DNA from 2 places in the Xanthobacter flavus genome. Region 2 is predicted to be linked to the other one. Evidence: predicted binding sites of a transcription regulator. Region 2 holds the regulator's gene; the other holds the start of a gene.
What was found. Region 2 encodes PhoB, which activates phosphate uptake and scavenging genes when phosphate is short. Its sites were predicted from a motif close to TGTCATNNANCTGTCAT; they were not measured.
Positions count from the first base shown of each region.

Region 1: a site for PhoB is predicted at 5,080-5,096, ahead of J2126_RS12230 (alpha-D-ribose 1-methylphosphonate 5-triphosphate diphosphatase). Genes of this name have one in related genera too.

Region 1 is NZ_JAGGML010000001.1:2,546,438-2,554,221, reverse strand. It holds gene dnaN (DNA polymerase III subunit beta) at 1-443, shown strand, start outside; gene recF (DNA replication/repair protein RecF) at 521-1,669, shown strand; gene J2126_RS12245 (GNAT family N-acetyltransferase) at 1,717-2,256, shown strand; gene argB (acetylglutamate kinase) at 2,259-3,161, opposite strand; gene J2126_RS12235 (hypothetical protein) at 3,434-5,056, shown strand; gene J2126_RS12230 (alpha-D-ribose 1-methylphosphonate 5-triphosphate diphosphatase) at 5,183-6,316, shown strand; gene J2126_RS12225 (DUF2125 domain-containing protein) at 6,386-7,480, opposite strand; gene J2126_RS12220 (gamma-glutamylcyclotransferase) at 7,589-7,784, shown strand, end outside.
Region 2 is NZ_JAGGML010000001.1:2,294,948-2,302,731, reverse strand. It holds gene J2126_RS11125 (flavin monoamine oxidase family protein) at 1-941, shown strand, start outside; gene phoB (phosphate regulon transcriptional regulator PhoB) at 1,201-1,902, opposite strand; gene phoU (phosphate signaling complex protein PhoU) at 1,957-2,691, opposite strand; gene pstB (phosphate ABC transporter ATP-binding protein PstB) at 2,712-3,536, opposite strand; gene pstA (phosphate ABC transporter permease PstA) at 3,621-4,454, opposite strand; gene pstC (phosphate ABC transporter permease subunit PstC) at 4,468-5,460, opposite strand; gene pstS (phosphate ABC transporter substrate-binding protein PstS) at 5,580-6,620, opposite strand; gene J2126_RS11090 (ATP-binding protein) at 6,742-7,784, opposite strand, start outside.

The DNA of each region.
Region 1 (7,784 bases), 250 kb from region 2:
CCACCAAGATCCGCGTGCAGGTGGGTGCCATCGTGCTCACCTCCAAGCTGATCGACGGCACCTTCCCGGACTATGGCCGGGTGATTCCCCAGGGCAACGACAAGACCCTCATCGTCGACAAGGACGAGTTCGCCGCCGCCGTGGACCGCGTGTCCACCGTGTCCAGCGAGCGCGGCCGCGCGGTGAAGCTGTCGCTGGGCGACGGCAAGATGGTGCTGTCCGTCACCAACCCCGATTCGGGCAGCGCCACCGAGGAGCTGGAGGTGGACTACACCGCCGAGCCTCTCGATATCGGCTTCAACTCCCGCTATTTGCTGGACATCACCTCCCAGCTCGAAGGCGACACGGCCGAGCTGAAGCTCGCCGATCCCGGCTCGCCCACGCTGGTGCGCGATTCCACCAAGACGGATGCGCTCTACGTCCTCATGCCCATGCGCGTTTGAGACTGCGGGTGTGAGGCGCACAAGGGCCTGTCCGGCAGCCGGCCGGGCGTGCCTGACGCCGCGGCGATCGTGACACCATGCTCCACGCCGGCATCCTGAAGCTGTCGCTCACCGGTTTCCGCTCCTATCCGGCGGCTCAGGTCGCGGTGGAGGCGCGCGCCATCGTGCTCACCGGGCCGAACGGCGCCGGCAAGACCAACATCCTCGAAGCCCTCTCCTTCCTCTCCCCCGGCCGCGGCCTGCGCCGGGCGCAGCTCGCCGACGTGGGCCACCGCCCGCTTGGTGCCCACGCGCCGGACGCGGACGGCGCGCCCTGGGCAGTCTCGGCCTTCATTGAGGGTGCGCTGGGCGAGGTGCGCCTCGGCACTGGCTATGATCCGGCGCAGGAAGGCGGGCAACGGCGCTGCCGCATCGACGGCGAGGCCGTGCCCTCGGCCAACGCCTTCCTCGATCATCTCAAGGTGCTCTGGCTGACCCCGGAGATGGACGGCCTGTTCCTCGGCCCGCCCGGCGACCGCCGCCGCTATCTCGACCGGCTGGTGCTGGCGGTGGATGCCTCCCACGGCACACGGGTCAACGGGCTGGAACGCGCTCTGCGCTCCCGCAACCGCTTGCTGGAGGAGAACGGCTCCGCCCGCTTCCTCGACGCGATGGAGCACGAGGTGGCCGAGCTGGCGGTGGCGGTGGCCGCCGCGCGGCTGGAGACGGTGGCCCGCCTCTCGGCCGAGATCGCCGCCCATCGCGACGAGGCCTCGCCCTTCCCCTTCGCTGAGATCGTCCTCGACGGCGCCGTGGAGCGGCTCATCGCGCAGCATCCGGCGCTGGAGGTGGAGGACCGCTATCGCGCGCTGCTGCGCGACAACCGCCCGCGCGACCGTGCGGCCGGCCGCACCCTTGAAGGTCCGCACCTCACCGATCTCTCGGTAAGTCACGGCGAGAAGCGCCTGCCCGCCGCGCGCTGCTCCACCGGCGAACAGAAATCCCTGCTGATCGGCCTCACCTTGTCCCACGCCCGGCTGGTGGGCAGCATGCAGGGCTTCTCCCCCGTGCTGCTGCTCGACGACGTGGTGGCCTATCTCGATGCCGCGCGCCGCACCGGCCTGTTCGAGGCGCTGGCCCGCCTCGGGGCGCAGGTCTGGATGACCGGGGCCGACCCCTCCGCCTTCGCCGCGCTGGAGACGGCGGCGCGCTTCACCGTCGCACCGGGCGCGATCACGCGGGCCTGACCTTTCGGCAAGCTTGGCGGAAGCGCGGCGGCGTCCTAAAAGAGGGTATGCCGATCCGTCCTACCACCCCCGCCGACATTCCCGCCATCACCGCCATCTATGACGAGGCGGTCCGCAATGGCACCGCCTCCTTCGAGCTGGAACCGCCGGGTCCCGAGGAGATGGCGCGCCGGCAGGCCGCCCTGATCGAGGGCGGCTATCCCTATCTGGTGCTGGAAGAAAACGGGAAGGTACTGGGCTATGCCTATGCCAGCGCCTTCCGTCCGCGCGTCGCCTATCGCTACACGGTGGAGAATTCCATCTACGTGGACGAGGCGGCCCGAGGAAAGAAGGTCGGCCGGCGGTTGCTCGAAGCGCTGATCGCCGAATGTGAGGCGCTGGGCTTCCGCCAGATGGTGGCGGTGATCGGCGACAGCGGCAATGCCGGCTCCATCGCGCTGCACCGCGCCTGCGGCTTCGGCTCCATCGGCACCCTGCCGGCCACCGGCCTCAAGTTCGGCCGGTGGATCGATACGGTCCTGATGCAGCGCGCCCTCGGCGAGGGCGCGAGCACCATTCCCGCGGACGCCGACCTCCTCAAGGGGTGACGTCAGCGAGTGATGAGCGTGCCGGCGCCGTGGTCGGTGAGCAGTTCCAGCAGCACGGCGTGGGGCACCTTGCCGTCGAGAATCACGACGCCCTCCACGCCCTTCTCCAGCGCGTAGATGCAGGTCTCCACCTTGGGGATCATGCCGCCCGAGATGGTGCCGTCCGCGATCAGCGCATGAGCCTCGGCGATGGTGAGCCGGGGGATCAGCTGCTTGTTCTTGTCGAGCACGCCCGGAACGTCGGTGAGCAGCAGGAAGCGCTTGGCGCCCAGCGCACCGGCGATGGCACCGGCGAAGGTGTCGGCATTGACGTTGTAGGTGCCGCCGTCCACCGCCGCCGCCACCGGGGCGAGCACGGGAATAAGCTCCCGGCCGAGGATCTGGTCGAGCACGGTGGTGTCCACGGTGTCGGGCTCGCCGACGAAGCCGAGGTCCACCTCCTGGGCATCGTCACCGGAAGAGACCACGACACGGCTCGCCTTGCGGGCGCGCACCATGTTGCCGTCCTTGCCGCACAGGCCGATGGCCTTGCCGCCCGCCTCGTTGATGAAGCCGACGATCTGCTTGTTGATCGAACCGGCCAGCACCATCTCGACGATCTCGACGGTCGCCTTGTCGGTGATGCGCAGGCCGGCCGCGAATTCCGACTTGATGCCGAGCTTGGCGAGCATGGCGCCGATCTGCGGGCCGCCGCCATGCACCACCACCGGATTGATGCCCGACTGCTCCATGAGCACGATGTCGGAGGCGAACGTGCGCGCCACGTCCTCGCTGCCCATGGCGTGGCCGCCGTATTTCACCACCACGATCGCATCGTCGTAGCGCTGCATGTGCGGCAGCGCCCGCGCCAGCACTTCGGCCTCGTGCTGGGCTTCCGACACGGACTGGGAACGGGGCTCGGTCATGGGGGGCTCGCAGGTGGTGCTCGCGGGGGCCGGCGGCGGGGCCACCGGGCGGCGCCCTTCTAGCGGTTTCGGTCGAGCGGTGAAAGGCCCGCCCGTCCGAGGGCCACGGCCGGCGCGGCGGAAATCTTCCGGGCAGCCTTTCTTCGCTCGCGAAAAGGTGATGATAAGCGGACCCGGCCGACACAATGGCGGCGTCAACGCCGGTCACCCGTTCGCCCGCCACAGCCCTCACCCGCCGCTGCTCCAGCCGTCGCCAGAGAGACCCGGCCTTCATGACGCCCCCGATTCTGCCTGCCACGCATTCCACGAGCGCCGCCGCGCACGCCCATCACCCGCCGGAGCGCCGGCCGCACGATTTGCGCGCCACGCAGATCCTGCTCCTGTTCGTGGCCTGTCTCGGGCTCGTGTCCATCCCCATCCTGACCCATCCGCTCCCGCCGCTGTCGGACTATGTGAACCATCTGGCGCGGATGCACGTGATCGCCTCGATCCCGCAGGATCAGGACCTGGCGCGCTTCTACACGCTGAAATGGTCGATCCTGCCCAACCTGATGATGGACCTCCTGGTCCCGGTCATCGACAGGGTGGTCGACATCTACACCGCCGGCGAGATCTACACCCTGATCTGCTTCGCGCTGATCGCCGGGGGCGTCATGACGCTGAACCGCGCGCTGTTCGGGGTGTGGTCGGCGCTGCCGCTCCTGGCGTTCCCGCTGCTCTACAACGGCATCTTCCTCATCGGGGTGATGAACTATTATTTCGGCATCGGTCTGGCGCTGTTCGCGCTCACGGCCTGGGTCGCGCTCAGGGACAGATGGTGGCCGTGGCGCTACCTCGTGTCGGCGGCGTTCGTGGTGGCGCTCTTCTTCTGCCACCTGTTCACGGCGGGCATCTACGGCATCGGCATCCTCGCCTACGAACTCGACCGCCTGCGCCTCGGCCGCGGGCCGATCTGGCCGCGGATCGGCGTGTTCGTCAGCGGAGGCCTGCCCTTCCTGCCCATACTCCCGCTGCTGGTGGCGAGCCCCACCTGGGGCCTCAGCGGACAGAATTACTGGGAGCCGCAGGGGAAGATCGACGGCATCGAGATGATCTTCAACGTCTACGTCGACCATGTGGCGGTCGCCGTGGCGGCGATCTTCATCCTGGCCGGCGTCTGGGCGGCGCGGCATCGCCTGCTCCACGTCCACTCGCTCATGCTGCCGCTGCTGCTGGTGGCGGGGCTCGTCTATCTCGCCATGCCGCGCGTGGTGTTCGCCACCTACATGGCGGACCAGCGCCTGCCCGTGGCCATCGCCTTCATGGTGCTCGCCGCCATGCGGGTCGACCTGCGCCACCGCCTCGCCCGTCGCGGTTTCGCGGTGGTTCTGGTCCTGATGCTGGCGGTGCGTGTGGGCGAGGTCCAGGTGGTCTGGGACCGCCTCTCGCAATGGACGGTGGCGTTCCGCGAATCGGTCGTTCAGATCCGTCCGGGCTCCCGGGTACTCGTCGCCTACGCCGACATCCAGGGCGGCAACGATCCGACCGATCTCGGCCTGATGCACGCCGCCTGCCTCGCCATGATCGAGAAGTCGTCCCTCGTCACCACCGCCTTCACGGTGGAGGGCAAGCAGATCCTGCGTGCCCGCAAGCCGTTCAACGCGCAGGTGGACACCGAGGACGGGACCCCGCCCCAGATCGAGCAGCTGCTGATCACCGAGGAAGACCCGACGCCCGATGGCCCGCGCTACTGGGACCTGTGGCCGTCGAAGTTCGACTATGTGTATCTGCTGTTCACCGAGCGCGGCGCGCGCAACCCCGACAGCGACCACCTCAAGCTGGTCGCCGAGGGCGAACGCTTCCAGCTCTACGAGGTGGTGCCGCGCCCGCCGGCACCGCCCGCCCCGCGCTCCTGAACGGTTTCGCTCAACCCGGGCGACGTCACCCGGGTGTCACGATAGGGTGCAACGCAGAACATCCGCGGGCCCGGCCGGAAGGCTGGCCCGCGCGTCTTTTTTTGACGACCCTGCTCCGGAGCCCCGATGGATACCGTTCTCACCAACGCCCGCCTCGTCCTCGACGATGCCGTCGTCGCGGGAACCATCACGCTGCGGGATGGGCGCATCCTCGCCATCGACGAAGGGCGCGCCACCGCGCCGGGCGCCGTCGATTGCGACGGCGATTTCATCGCCCCCGGCCTCATCGACCTGCACACGGATGCGCTGGAGGGCCATTTCGTCCCGCGGCCCAGGGTGTTCTGGCCGGACGCACGGGCGGCGGCTTTGGCTCATGACGGGCAGACCGTGGCGAGCGGCATCACCACCGTGTTCGATGCCATCTGCGCGGGCGGCTTCGACCAGGCGAAGGCGGAGCGGCGCGACCTGTTCGGCGTCATGCTCGATGCGGTGGAGCAGGGCGCGCCCCTGTTCCGGGCGGACCACAAGGTCCACCTGCGCTGCGAGATGACCGACCCGGATCTGCTGGATCTCGTCGAGCCGACGCTCGCGCGCCCGGGCCTCGCCTTCGCCTCGCTGATGGACCACACCCCCGGCGCCCGGCAGTGGCGCAACGTGGACGTGCTGCGCAACTTCCTGCTGGGCATCGGCAAGGATGCCGTCGAGGCCGACCGCGAGATCGGCGAGCGCACCGCCCGCGGCCGGGCCAATGTGGCGCGCAACCTGCCCCCGCTGGTGGAGATGCTGGCGGCGACTGGCCTCGTTTTGGCGAGCCACGACGACACCACCGAAGACCATGTGGCCGAGGCGCGGGCTGCCGGCTGCACGGTGAGCGAGTTTCCCACCACTCGCGGGGCGGCTGCGGCGGCCCGCGCGGCTGATCTCGCCACCATCGGCGGGGCGCCGAACGTGGTGCGCGGCGGCTCCCATTCCGGTGGGGTCGCCATGGGCGCTCTGGCGCAGGAGGGGCTGATCGACGCCCTCGCCTCGGATTACGTGCCCGCGAGCCTGCTGCAGGCGGCAACGCGCCTTCACACGGTGGACGGCATGCCGCTGCCGGAGGCCATGGCCCTCGTGACCCGCAACCCCGCGCGGATGGCGGGCCTCGAAGATCGCGGCCGGCTCGACGCCGGTCTGCGGGCAGACGTGGTGCGCTTCCGCATCTTCGAGGGCACGCCGGTGGTGCGGCAGGTGCTGGTGGAAGGCGAGCGCGTCTTCTGACGCGCCGCTCTTTCTTGAGTGTGAGGGCCATCCACCGGTCAAGTTGTTTCAACTTGATCGAATCGCTCTCTAGAACAGCGGCGGCACGATCCCCACCGGGAAGCCGGCGAGCTTGAGCGTGCCGGCATCGAAGGACAGCGCGAACAGCGCGCCCTTGCGGCCCTCCACCTGTCCCGGCTTGCCCACCATGGCGAGCGCGCCCACGATGGGCGCGACCTCGCGCGGGATCGCGCCGGCCCGGTCGAGGCCCTGCACCACGTCGTTGAGCCCGGCGAAGCCGAGGTCCAGCTTGCCGTTGAGCCGGCCCTGGGGGTCGAGCGCCACGATCCCGGTGGCCGACATGGCCACCTTCGGCGAGGTAATGTGGAAGCGGTCGAGCCGGGCGACGCCGCCGGCATCCGCCCACGCCCGCAGCCGCTGCGCCACCGGCATGGGGCGCAGGTCGGCCGACGCCGTCACCGTGCCCTGGAGTGCCATCTCCACGGGCCCCTGCATGCCAAGCCCATTGAGCAGCGCGCTCTCGCCGCCGGTGAGGCCGGAAGCATAGTCGACGCCATCCGGCTTGCCGTCCTTGCCCGCCGCGCGGCGGGCATGGAACTCGAACAGATGGGCGGACAGCAGCGCCACCGGCTGCGTCCCGGTCGCCCCCGGCTGCTCCAGCTTCAGGTCATGCGCCTGCAGCGAGAAGCGCTCCGGCCGGCCGGAAAGATCGCCCACGCCGCTCATCTGCAGCAGGGACCACACGGCGACATAGGATTGTCCGGTATTGAGATCCTCCACCCGCGCCGGGCCGGCGAACTCGGCGACGATGTGATTGGGCGCCCACACCTGCGCGACCGCCTCGGCCGAGGCGGCGGTGAAGCGCATGGCGTCGCCGCCGCGCGTCTCAAGCTTCGGCGACAGGCAGCGCAGCTCGAAGCGGAAGGGGAAGCCGGCGAGATGGCGGTCGGTGCAGGACCAGATGCGCCCGAGCTTCGCCTCGCGCCCGATCCAGGCGTCGATCTCCCGCTCGGCGCGGCCCGCCGCATAGAACCACAGGCCGCTCCAGACGATGGCGGCGACCACCACCAGCAGGAGGGGCACGATGACCAGCCACGGCTTCGGCCGGCTGGCGGGCGTTTCGGGAGACGGTGCTACGGGGGCGGACGGAGTGGGCGCGGTCATGGACATCCTTGCGGCTGGCCACGGTCGCCCGCGGCTTGCGATGGTCCTTGCCGGCTGTTAGGCGACGGTCCGGCGTTTCTGTCAACGCCGGGAAGGTGTGGCAGGCCCATGGCGGACGAGCGGTCGGCGAACGGAGATGGCGGGGCGCCGGCGGGGGCGGGGCAATCGGTCACGCCCGGGGCATCGCCCGCGAGCATCAAGGGCGATGTGTGGGTGTTCGCCTATGGCTCGCTGATGTGGAATCCGGGCTTCGCCTTCGTCGAGCGCTGCGAGGCGCGGCTCGTTGGCGCGCACCGCACCCTGT
Region 2 (7,784 bases):
TCGCCACGGTGCGCCGGGGCGAGCGGGCCATCGTCGCCGCCGGTGACGCCAACCGGGACATGGCTGCCGCCCGCGCGCTGCCGGACCTCGGGCCGTGGGGGGACAGCGCGCGCTTCGTGCTCGGCCCGTTCACCTGCGCCAAGGAGCTCGATCAGGTCTCCACCGTGGATGTCTCCCGCGCCGACGAACGCGAGAGCGAGGACATCTGCCGGCAGGGCGTCGGCACGCTGGTGGCGCAGCTCGCGCGGCCGCTCACGGTGCGCCTCGAAGTGGTGGCGCGGTCCATCGATCTCAGCCCCCGCCTGGTCTCGGTGCAGACCAACAAGGGCACCGTCACCGGCCGCACGGTGATCGTCGCCGTGCCGCCCAGCGTCATCGCTGCCGGCAAGCTGCGCATCGGCCCCACCTTTCCCCCGCGCTACCGCACGGCAGTGGAGAAGATCACCCTTGGGGCGTTCGACCACATCGGCTTCCGCCTGCCGCGCAATCCCGGCAACCTGGGCGCCGACGAGCTGATCTATTTCCGTGCCGACAGCCCGCGCGCCTATGCGCTGCGCGCCCGCATCGGCGGCAGCGATCTCTACAGCCTGGAGGTGGGCGGCGCCGTGGCGGCCGGCCTCGCCGATAGCCCGCCCGAGGCCGCCGCGTCCTTCGTGAAGGCGGCGCTGACCCGCGAGTTCGGCGCGGATGCCGGCGCGCGCGTCGGCAAGGTGTTCGCCACCCGCTGGAGCAAGGAGCCGTGGGCGCTGGGGGCCTTCTCCTGCGCGCTGCCAGGGTTCGGCAACATGCGCCGCGCCTTCACCGACACGGTCGGCGGACGCCTCGTCTTCGCCGGCGAGCATACCCACGAGACCCTCTGGGGCACGGTCGGCGGCGCCTGGCTCTCCGGCGAGCGCGCGGCGAAGCAGGCGCTGGGGCTGATCGGGGTGCGGACGGGGTGAGGGGGCGGGCCGTATGGCCGTCGCCGCGCGCTCTTAATCTTCCGCCCCGTCATCGCCCGCCTCGTGCGGGCGATCCACTTCTCGGCTGGAGGGGTGCCCGATTTTCGGTGCAGCCGGACGAGCGGACGCGTGGATCCCCCGGCCGAGCCGGGAGATGACGGCGCTCAATTGGAGAGGTCGGAGCCTCAAAAAGCCCGCGCGGCGCCTGAGCGAAGACAACGCCCCAAAAGCCCGCGCGGCGCCTGAGCGGAAGCAACGCTCAATGCGCGCGGGCGAACATCTCGTTGAAGGAATAGCCGGCGCCGCGCACGGTGCGGATGGGGTCGGACTGGCGGCCGCGGTTGATGGCCTTGCGCAGGCGGCCGACGTGAACGTCCACCGTGCGCTCGTCGATATAGACGTCCTGGCCCCATACGCCGTCGAGCAATTGCTCGCGGGAGAAGACGCGGCCGGGGCTCTGCATCAGGAATTCCAGCAGGCGGAACTCGGTGGGGCCGAGATGGATCTCGCGGCCGGCGCGGTGCACCCGGTGCGTCTCGCGGTCGAGTTCGATGTCGCCGGCGCGCAGGAGCGTCGCCACATGCTCGGGCTTGGCCCGGCGCAGCAGGGCGCGCACGCGGGCGAGCAGCTCGGGCACGGAGAAGGGCTTCACCACATAATCGTCGGCGCCGGTGGCGAGGCCGCGCACCCGCTCGGTCTCCTCGCCGCGGGCGGTGAGCATGATGACGGGCAGGCGCTCGGTTTCCGGCCGGGTGCGCAGCCGCCGGCACAATTCGATGCCGGAGAGGCCGGGCAGCATCCAGTCGAGGATGATGAGATCCGGCACGCTCTCCCGCAGCCGGGTCTCGGCCTCGTCGCCGCGTCCCACGCTTTCGACGCCGTAGCCCTCCGACTCCAGATTGTACCGGAGCAGGAGGGTCAACGGCTCTTCGTCCTCGACGATCAGAATACGCGCCGGCACTTTGGTCTATCCGTCACTATCGGGGCTCCGCGCCCCGTCTTCAGGTCTGTTGGATCAGCTCTGAACGGTTGTGGTGCGGCCCGGGAAGGGCAGGGTGGTGTCGCTGGAGGCGTCCGCCTTCGGGCGGGTCTCCGGCAGGTTCTGACCCGTGACCATGTAGTGGACGATCTCCGCGATATTGGTCGCGTGGTCGCCGATGCGCTCGATGTTCTTGGCGCAGAACAGCAGGTGCGTGCACACCGAGATGTTGCGCGGATCCTCCATCATGTAGGTGAGGAGCTCGCGGAACAGCGAGGTGTACATGGTGTCGATGGCGCCATCGCGGCCCCACACTTCCACCGCCTTGGCGTCGTTGCGGGCGGCGTAGGCGTCGAGCACTTCCTTCAGCTGCTCCAGCACGAGGTCGGAGATGTGCTCCACCCCGCGCACGAGCTTGGCCGGATGATACTCGCCCTCGATGGCGATGACGCGCTTGCCGACGTTCTTGGCGAGGTCGCCGATGCGCTCCAGGTCGTTGGCGATGCGGATCGCGGCGACGATCTCGCGCAGGTCGATGGCCACCGGCTGGCGCTTGGCGATGACCAGGATGGCCCGGTCCTCGATCTCGCGCTGAACCTGGTCGACGGTGGCGTCGAGCAGCACCACCTTCTGGGCGAGGGCGCTGTCGCGGCGGATGAGGGATGTGACGCTGTCGGCGACCAGGCGCTCGGCCTGTCCGCCCATCTCGACGACCTTGCGGCCGATTTCCTTCAGCTCCTGGTCGAAGGAGGCAACGATATGATCCGGCATCTCAGTGATCCTTCAATCGGTCAGCCGAAGCGGCCGGTGATGTAGTCGCGCGTCTTGATCTCCTTCGGATTGGTGAAGATCACGTCGGAGGGGGCCACCTCGATCAGCTCGCCCAGATAGAAGAAGGCGGTCATGTCGGCGCAGCGCGCGGCCTGCTGCATGTTGTGGGTGACGATGACGATGGTGAATTCCTGCTTCAGCTCGTCGATCAGATCCTCGATCTTCGAGGTGGAGATGGGGTCCAGCGCCGAGGTGGGCTCGTCGAGCAGGATCACCTCGGGCTTCACCGCGATGGTGCGGGCGATGCACAGGCGCTGCTGCTGGCCGCCGGACATGCCGAGCGCCGAGGTGTGCAGGCGGTCCTTGGTCTCGTCCCAGATGGCGGCCTTGCGCAGGCACCATTCCACGCGCTCGTCCATCTGCGACTTGGAGAGCTTCTCGTGCAGCTTCACGCCGAAGGCGATGTTGTCATAGATCGACATGGGGAAGGGCGTCGGCTTCTGGAACACCATGCCGATGCGCGTGCGCACGATGGTGGGGTCCAGCTCCTTGCCGACGATGTTCACGCCGTCGAACAGCACCGCGCCCTCGGCGCGCTGGCCGGGGTAGAGGTCGAACATGCGGTTGAACACGCGCAGCAGCGTGGACTTGCCGCAGCCCGAGGGGCCGATCATGGCGGTCACGCGCTTCTCGGGAACCTCGAAGTTGATGTTCCGGAGCGCATGATTGCTGCCGTAGTAGAACTGCAGGTTCTCCACCTTGATCTTGGCGGGGGCCGACGGCGCGTCGGGCTTGGCGCCGACGGCGGAGGCGAGATTGAAGGTGGGGTCGACGGCTGAAGTCATCTTGTCCTCGCTTGGGCTTGTGGCCGTGCTTCGGAGGAAATGGAAAGGGCGGAGAGGCGGCGGGCCTTGGCCCGCGCCTTAAAATCAGTGGCTGCGGGCCAGGAACAGGCGGGACGCCACGTTGAGCACCAGCACGCCCACGGTGATGAGCAGCGCGCCGGCCCAGGCGAGCGCCACCCAGTCGTCGAACGGGCTGCCGGCGAACTGGTAGATGGCGATGGGCAGGCTCGCCATCGGCTTCGACAGGTCCGTGGACATGGCGTTGTTGCCGAGCGAGGTGAACAGCAGCGGCGCGGTCTCGCCGGCGGCGCGGGCGATGGCCAGCAGGACGCCGGTCACGATGCCGGCGCGGGCCGCGCGCCAGGTGATCAGCATCACCACCTTCCACTGCGGCGCGCCGAGCGCGAAGGCGGCTTCACGCAGGCCCACCGGCACGAGGTTCAGCATGTCCTCGGTGGTGCGGACGACCACCGGGATCACCAGGATGGCGAGGGCGATGGCACCGGCCCAGCCGGAGAAGCCGCCCAGCGGCGAGACAAGGAACGTGTAGACGAACAGGCCGACCAGGATGGACGGCGCCGAGAGCAGGATGTCGTTCACGAAGCGAGCGACGTGGCCAACCTTCGTGGTCTTGCCGTTCTCGGCCAGGAACGTACCGGCCAGCAGGCCGATGGGGGTGCCGATCGCCATCGCGATGCCGATCTGGATCAGCGAGCCGACGATGGCGTTCAGCAGGCCGCCGTTTTGCCCCGGCGGCATGGTGATGCGGGTGAAGACGTTGGTGCCCAAGGCCGGCAGGCCCTTCTGCACCAGCGTGAACAGGATCCAGGCAAGAAGGAACAAGGCGAACACCGCGAAGCCGGTGCTGACGGCCTTGACCGTGAGATCCTTTGTGCGGCGGATGGCGAGGGAGGACATGCTGGTGCGCTCCTCAGGACTTCAGGTTGGATCGGACGAGGAAGCGCGAGAGCGCCAGCACGATGAAGGAGATGACGAACAGGATGAAGCCGAGCGCCAGGAGGGAGTCGAGCTTCAGGGAGCCCTGCGCTGCCTCGGGGAACTCATTGGCGATGGTCGAGGCGATGGTGGCGCCGGGCGCGAACAGCGAGGCCGAGAGACGCGTCGCGTTGCCGATCACGAAAGTCACGGCCATGGTCTCGCCGAGCGCGCGCCCGAGTCCGAGCATGATGGCGCCGACCATGGCCGTGCGGCCGTAGGGGATCGAGACGTTCTTGTAGACCTCGTAAGTGGTCGCGCCGATGCCGTAGGCCGATTCCTTCAGCATGGGCGGCACCGATTCCAGCGTCTCCACGAACATGGCCGTGATGAAGGGCAGGATCATCACCGCCATGATGAGGCCGGCGGTGAGCATGCCGCCACCGAGGGCGGGGCCCTGGAACAGCGCGCCCAGGACGGGGATCGGCCCGAACAGCTCGATCAGCGGCGGCTGCACATAGGCCGCCATGAGCGGCGATATGATGAAGAAGCCCCACATGCCGTAGATGATGGAGGGCACCGCAGCGAGCAGCTGGATCGCCACGCCGATGGGCCGGCGCAGGCGCTGGGGCGCAATCTCGCTGAGGAAGAAGGCGATGCCGAAGGACAGCGGCAGCGCGATGATGACGGCGATGACGGCGCTGAACAGCGTGCCGTAGATCATCACCAGGGCGCCGAAATTCTCGGTCACCGGGTTCCAGGTGGAGTTCCAAAGGAAGTCGAGGCCGAAGGCATGGAACGCCGGAAGCCCGCCCTCGAAGAGCATCGCGATGATAAGCCCGAGGAGGACGAGCACGAAGATGCCGCATCCCCACAGGAGGCCCACGAAGATGGCGTCTGCGGTGCGTCCCACCGCCTTTGCCGATCCGATCGGCGCGACCAGGGCTCCCTTGGGGCCCGCGCCGGTACCACTCATCGTCGCGTCCATCTGGTCCTTCCCCCGCACGCGCTTCAAAAAAACTCTAGGCCGGACCCCGGCCGGGCAAGAGGAGCGCCGCCGAAGGCGGCGCTCCCGTCAGTTTCCATAGAATGGGCGATACGCCCCGTTCAGTTCGACCAGACGGCCTTGCCGTCGACCTTCACCTCGGTCTTCCAGGCTTCGCGCACGCGGGCCGCCACGTCCTTCGGCAGCGGGATGTAGTGCAGCTTCTCGGCGATGGGGGCGCCATTCTCGAAGGCCCAGTCAAAGAACTTGATGACCTCGGCCGCCTGCTCAGCCGACTTCGGCTCCTTGGGGAGGAGGATGAAGGTGGCGGACGTGATCGGCCAGGTGGCATCACCGGGGGTGTTGATCATGGACGCGGCGAAGTCCTTGGCGCCGGCCCAGTCCGCATTGGCGGCAGCCGCCTGGAAGGCGGGAACGGTCGGCGACACGAACTTGCCGGCCTTGTTCTGGAGCTGGGTGGTGACGAGGTTGTTGGCCGAGGCGTAGATGTACTCGACGTAGCCGATAGCACCCTTGGTGTTCTTCACCGTGCCGGACACGCCCTCATTGCCCTTCCCGCCGGCGCCCGTCGGCCAGGAGACGGAGGTGGCGGCGCCGACCTTCGACTTCCACTCGGGGCTCACGTCCGCGAGATAGGAGGCGAACACGAAGGTGGTGCCCGATCCGTCAGAGCGGTAGGTGGGGACGATGCCGAGGTTCGGCAGGTTGAGGCCGGGATTGAGGTCGGCAATGGCCTTGTCGTTCCACTTGGTGATCTTGCCGAGATAGATGTCGGCGAGCACCGGGCCGGTCAGCTTCAGCTGGTTGGCGGCGATGCCGTCGAGGTTCACGATGGCGACCACCGAGCCGATCACGGCCGGGAACTGGAGGAGCTTCTGCTGCGCGAGCTTCTCGGTCTGGACCGGGGCGTCGGACGCGCCGAAGTCCACGGTGCGGTTGAAGATCTGGGTCTGGCCGGCGCCCGAGCCGATGGACTGGTAGTTGAGGCCCGTGCCGGTCTTTTCCTTATAGGCAACGGCCCAGGACTGGTAGACGGGGGCGGGGAAGGTCGCGCCTGCGCCGGTGATGTCGCCAGCGGAGGCGCCGCCGGCAAACAGCGAGCCAGCTACGGCGATCACGCCGAGAGCGGTGGTGAGCTTCACGATAATTCTCCTTGCCAATTCGGTTGCCGCTGCGGCAGGCGCCGGGGCAACACTGGGCTCAGGACTCTTAGCCCCGGCGCGCCAAGGTTCTATGACGTGCCCATGACACGAAAATGACAGACTACGCTGTTGACTTGTCGAGTCTTTTTTCCGGGTTCGGCAAAGCTTCCAGGCGGACGGAAAAGATTGCGCCCGCGCCCAGCTCGCTTTCCACGCCCAACCGGCCCCGGTGGCGGGCCACGATATGCTTGACGATGGCGAGCCCCAGCCCTGTACCGCCCTGGTCGCGGCTCGCCGCAACGTCCACCCGATAGAAGCGTTCGGTGAGGCGGGGCAGGTGCTCCGGCGGGATGCCGGGGCCGAAGTCGCGCACGCTCACCACGGCCGTGCCGTTCTCCCGGGCGAGGCGCACCTGCACCTTCTTTCCGGGGGCGCCGTACTTGAGTGCGTTTTCCACGAGGTTCTCGAACAGGCGGATCAGCTCGTCGCGGTCGCCGAGAACCTCCAGATCGGGGGCCTCGCGCACCTGCTCCAGCTCCACCCCCCGGTCGCCGGCCAGCGGAGAGAGGGTGTCGCAGACGTGGGCGAGGATGGCGCCGAGGTCCACCTTGGTCTGCGGCTGGACGTGGGCGTTGAGTTCGATGCGGGACAGCGAGAGCAGGTCGTCGATGAGCCGCGACATGCGCCGCGCCTGCGCCGCCATGATGGCGAGGAAACGCTCGCGCGCGGGGGCATCGTTGCGGGCCGGGCCTTGCAGCGTCTCGATGAAACCGGAGAGGGAGGCGAGCGGCGTGCGCAGCTCGTGGCTGGCGTTGGCCACGAAATCGGCCCGCATCTGCTCCACCCGGCGCTGCTGGGTGAGGTCGCGGAAGGTGAGCAGCACCGCGTCCGGCGCGCGCTCCGGCGAGACGTGCAGCCGGAGCGGCACCACATGCGCCTCCAGCCAGCGGTCGAGGGGAATGCGCTCGGCGAATTCCACCCGCCGGGGCACCCCGTCCGCCGCCGACGCGCGCACCGCGTCCAGCACCTCGGGCACCCGCACCACGAAGGACAGGGGATCGCCCACCCGCGTCGGGCCGAGGGCGAGGGCCACGCGCTGGTTGGCGGTGATGATGTTGCCGGCGGCGGAGAGCAGCAGCGCCGGTTCGGGCAGCGCCGCCACCA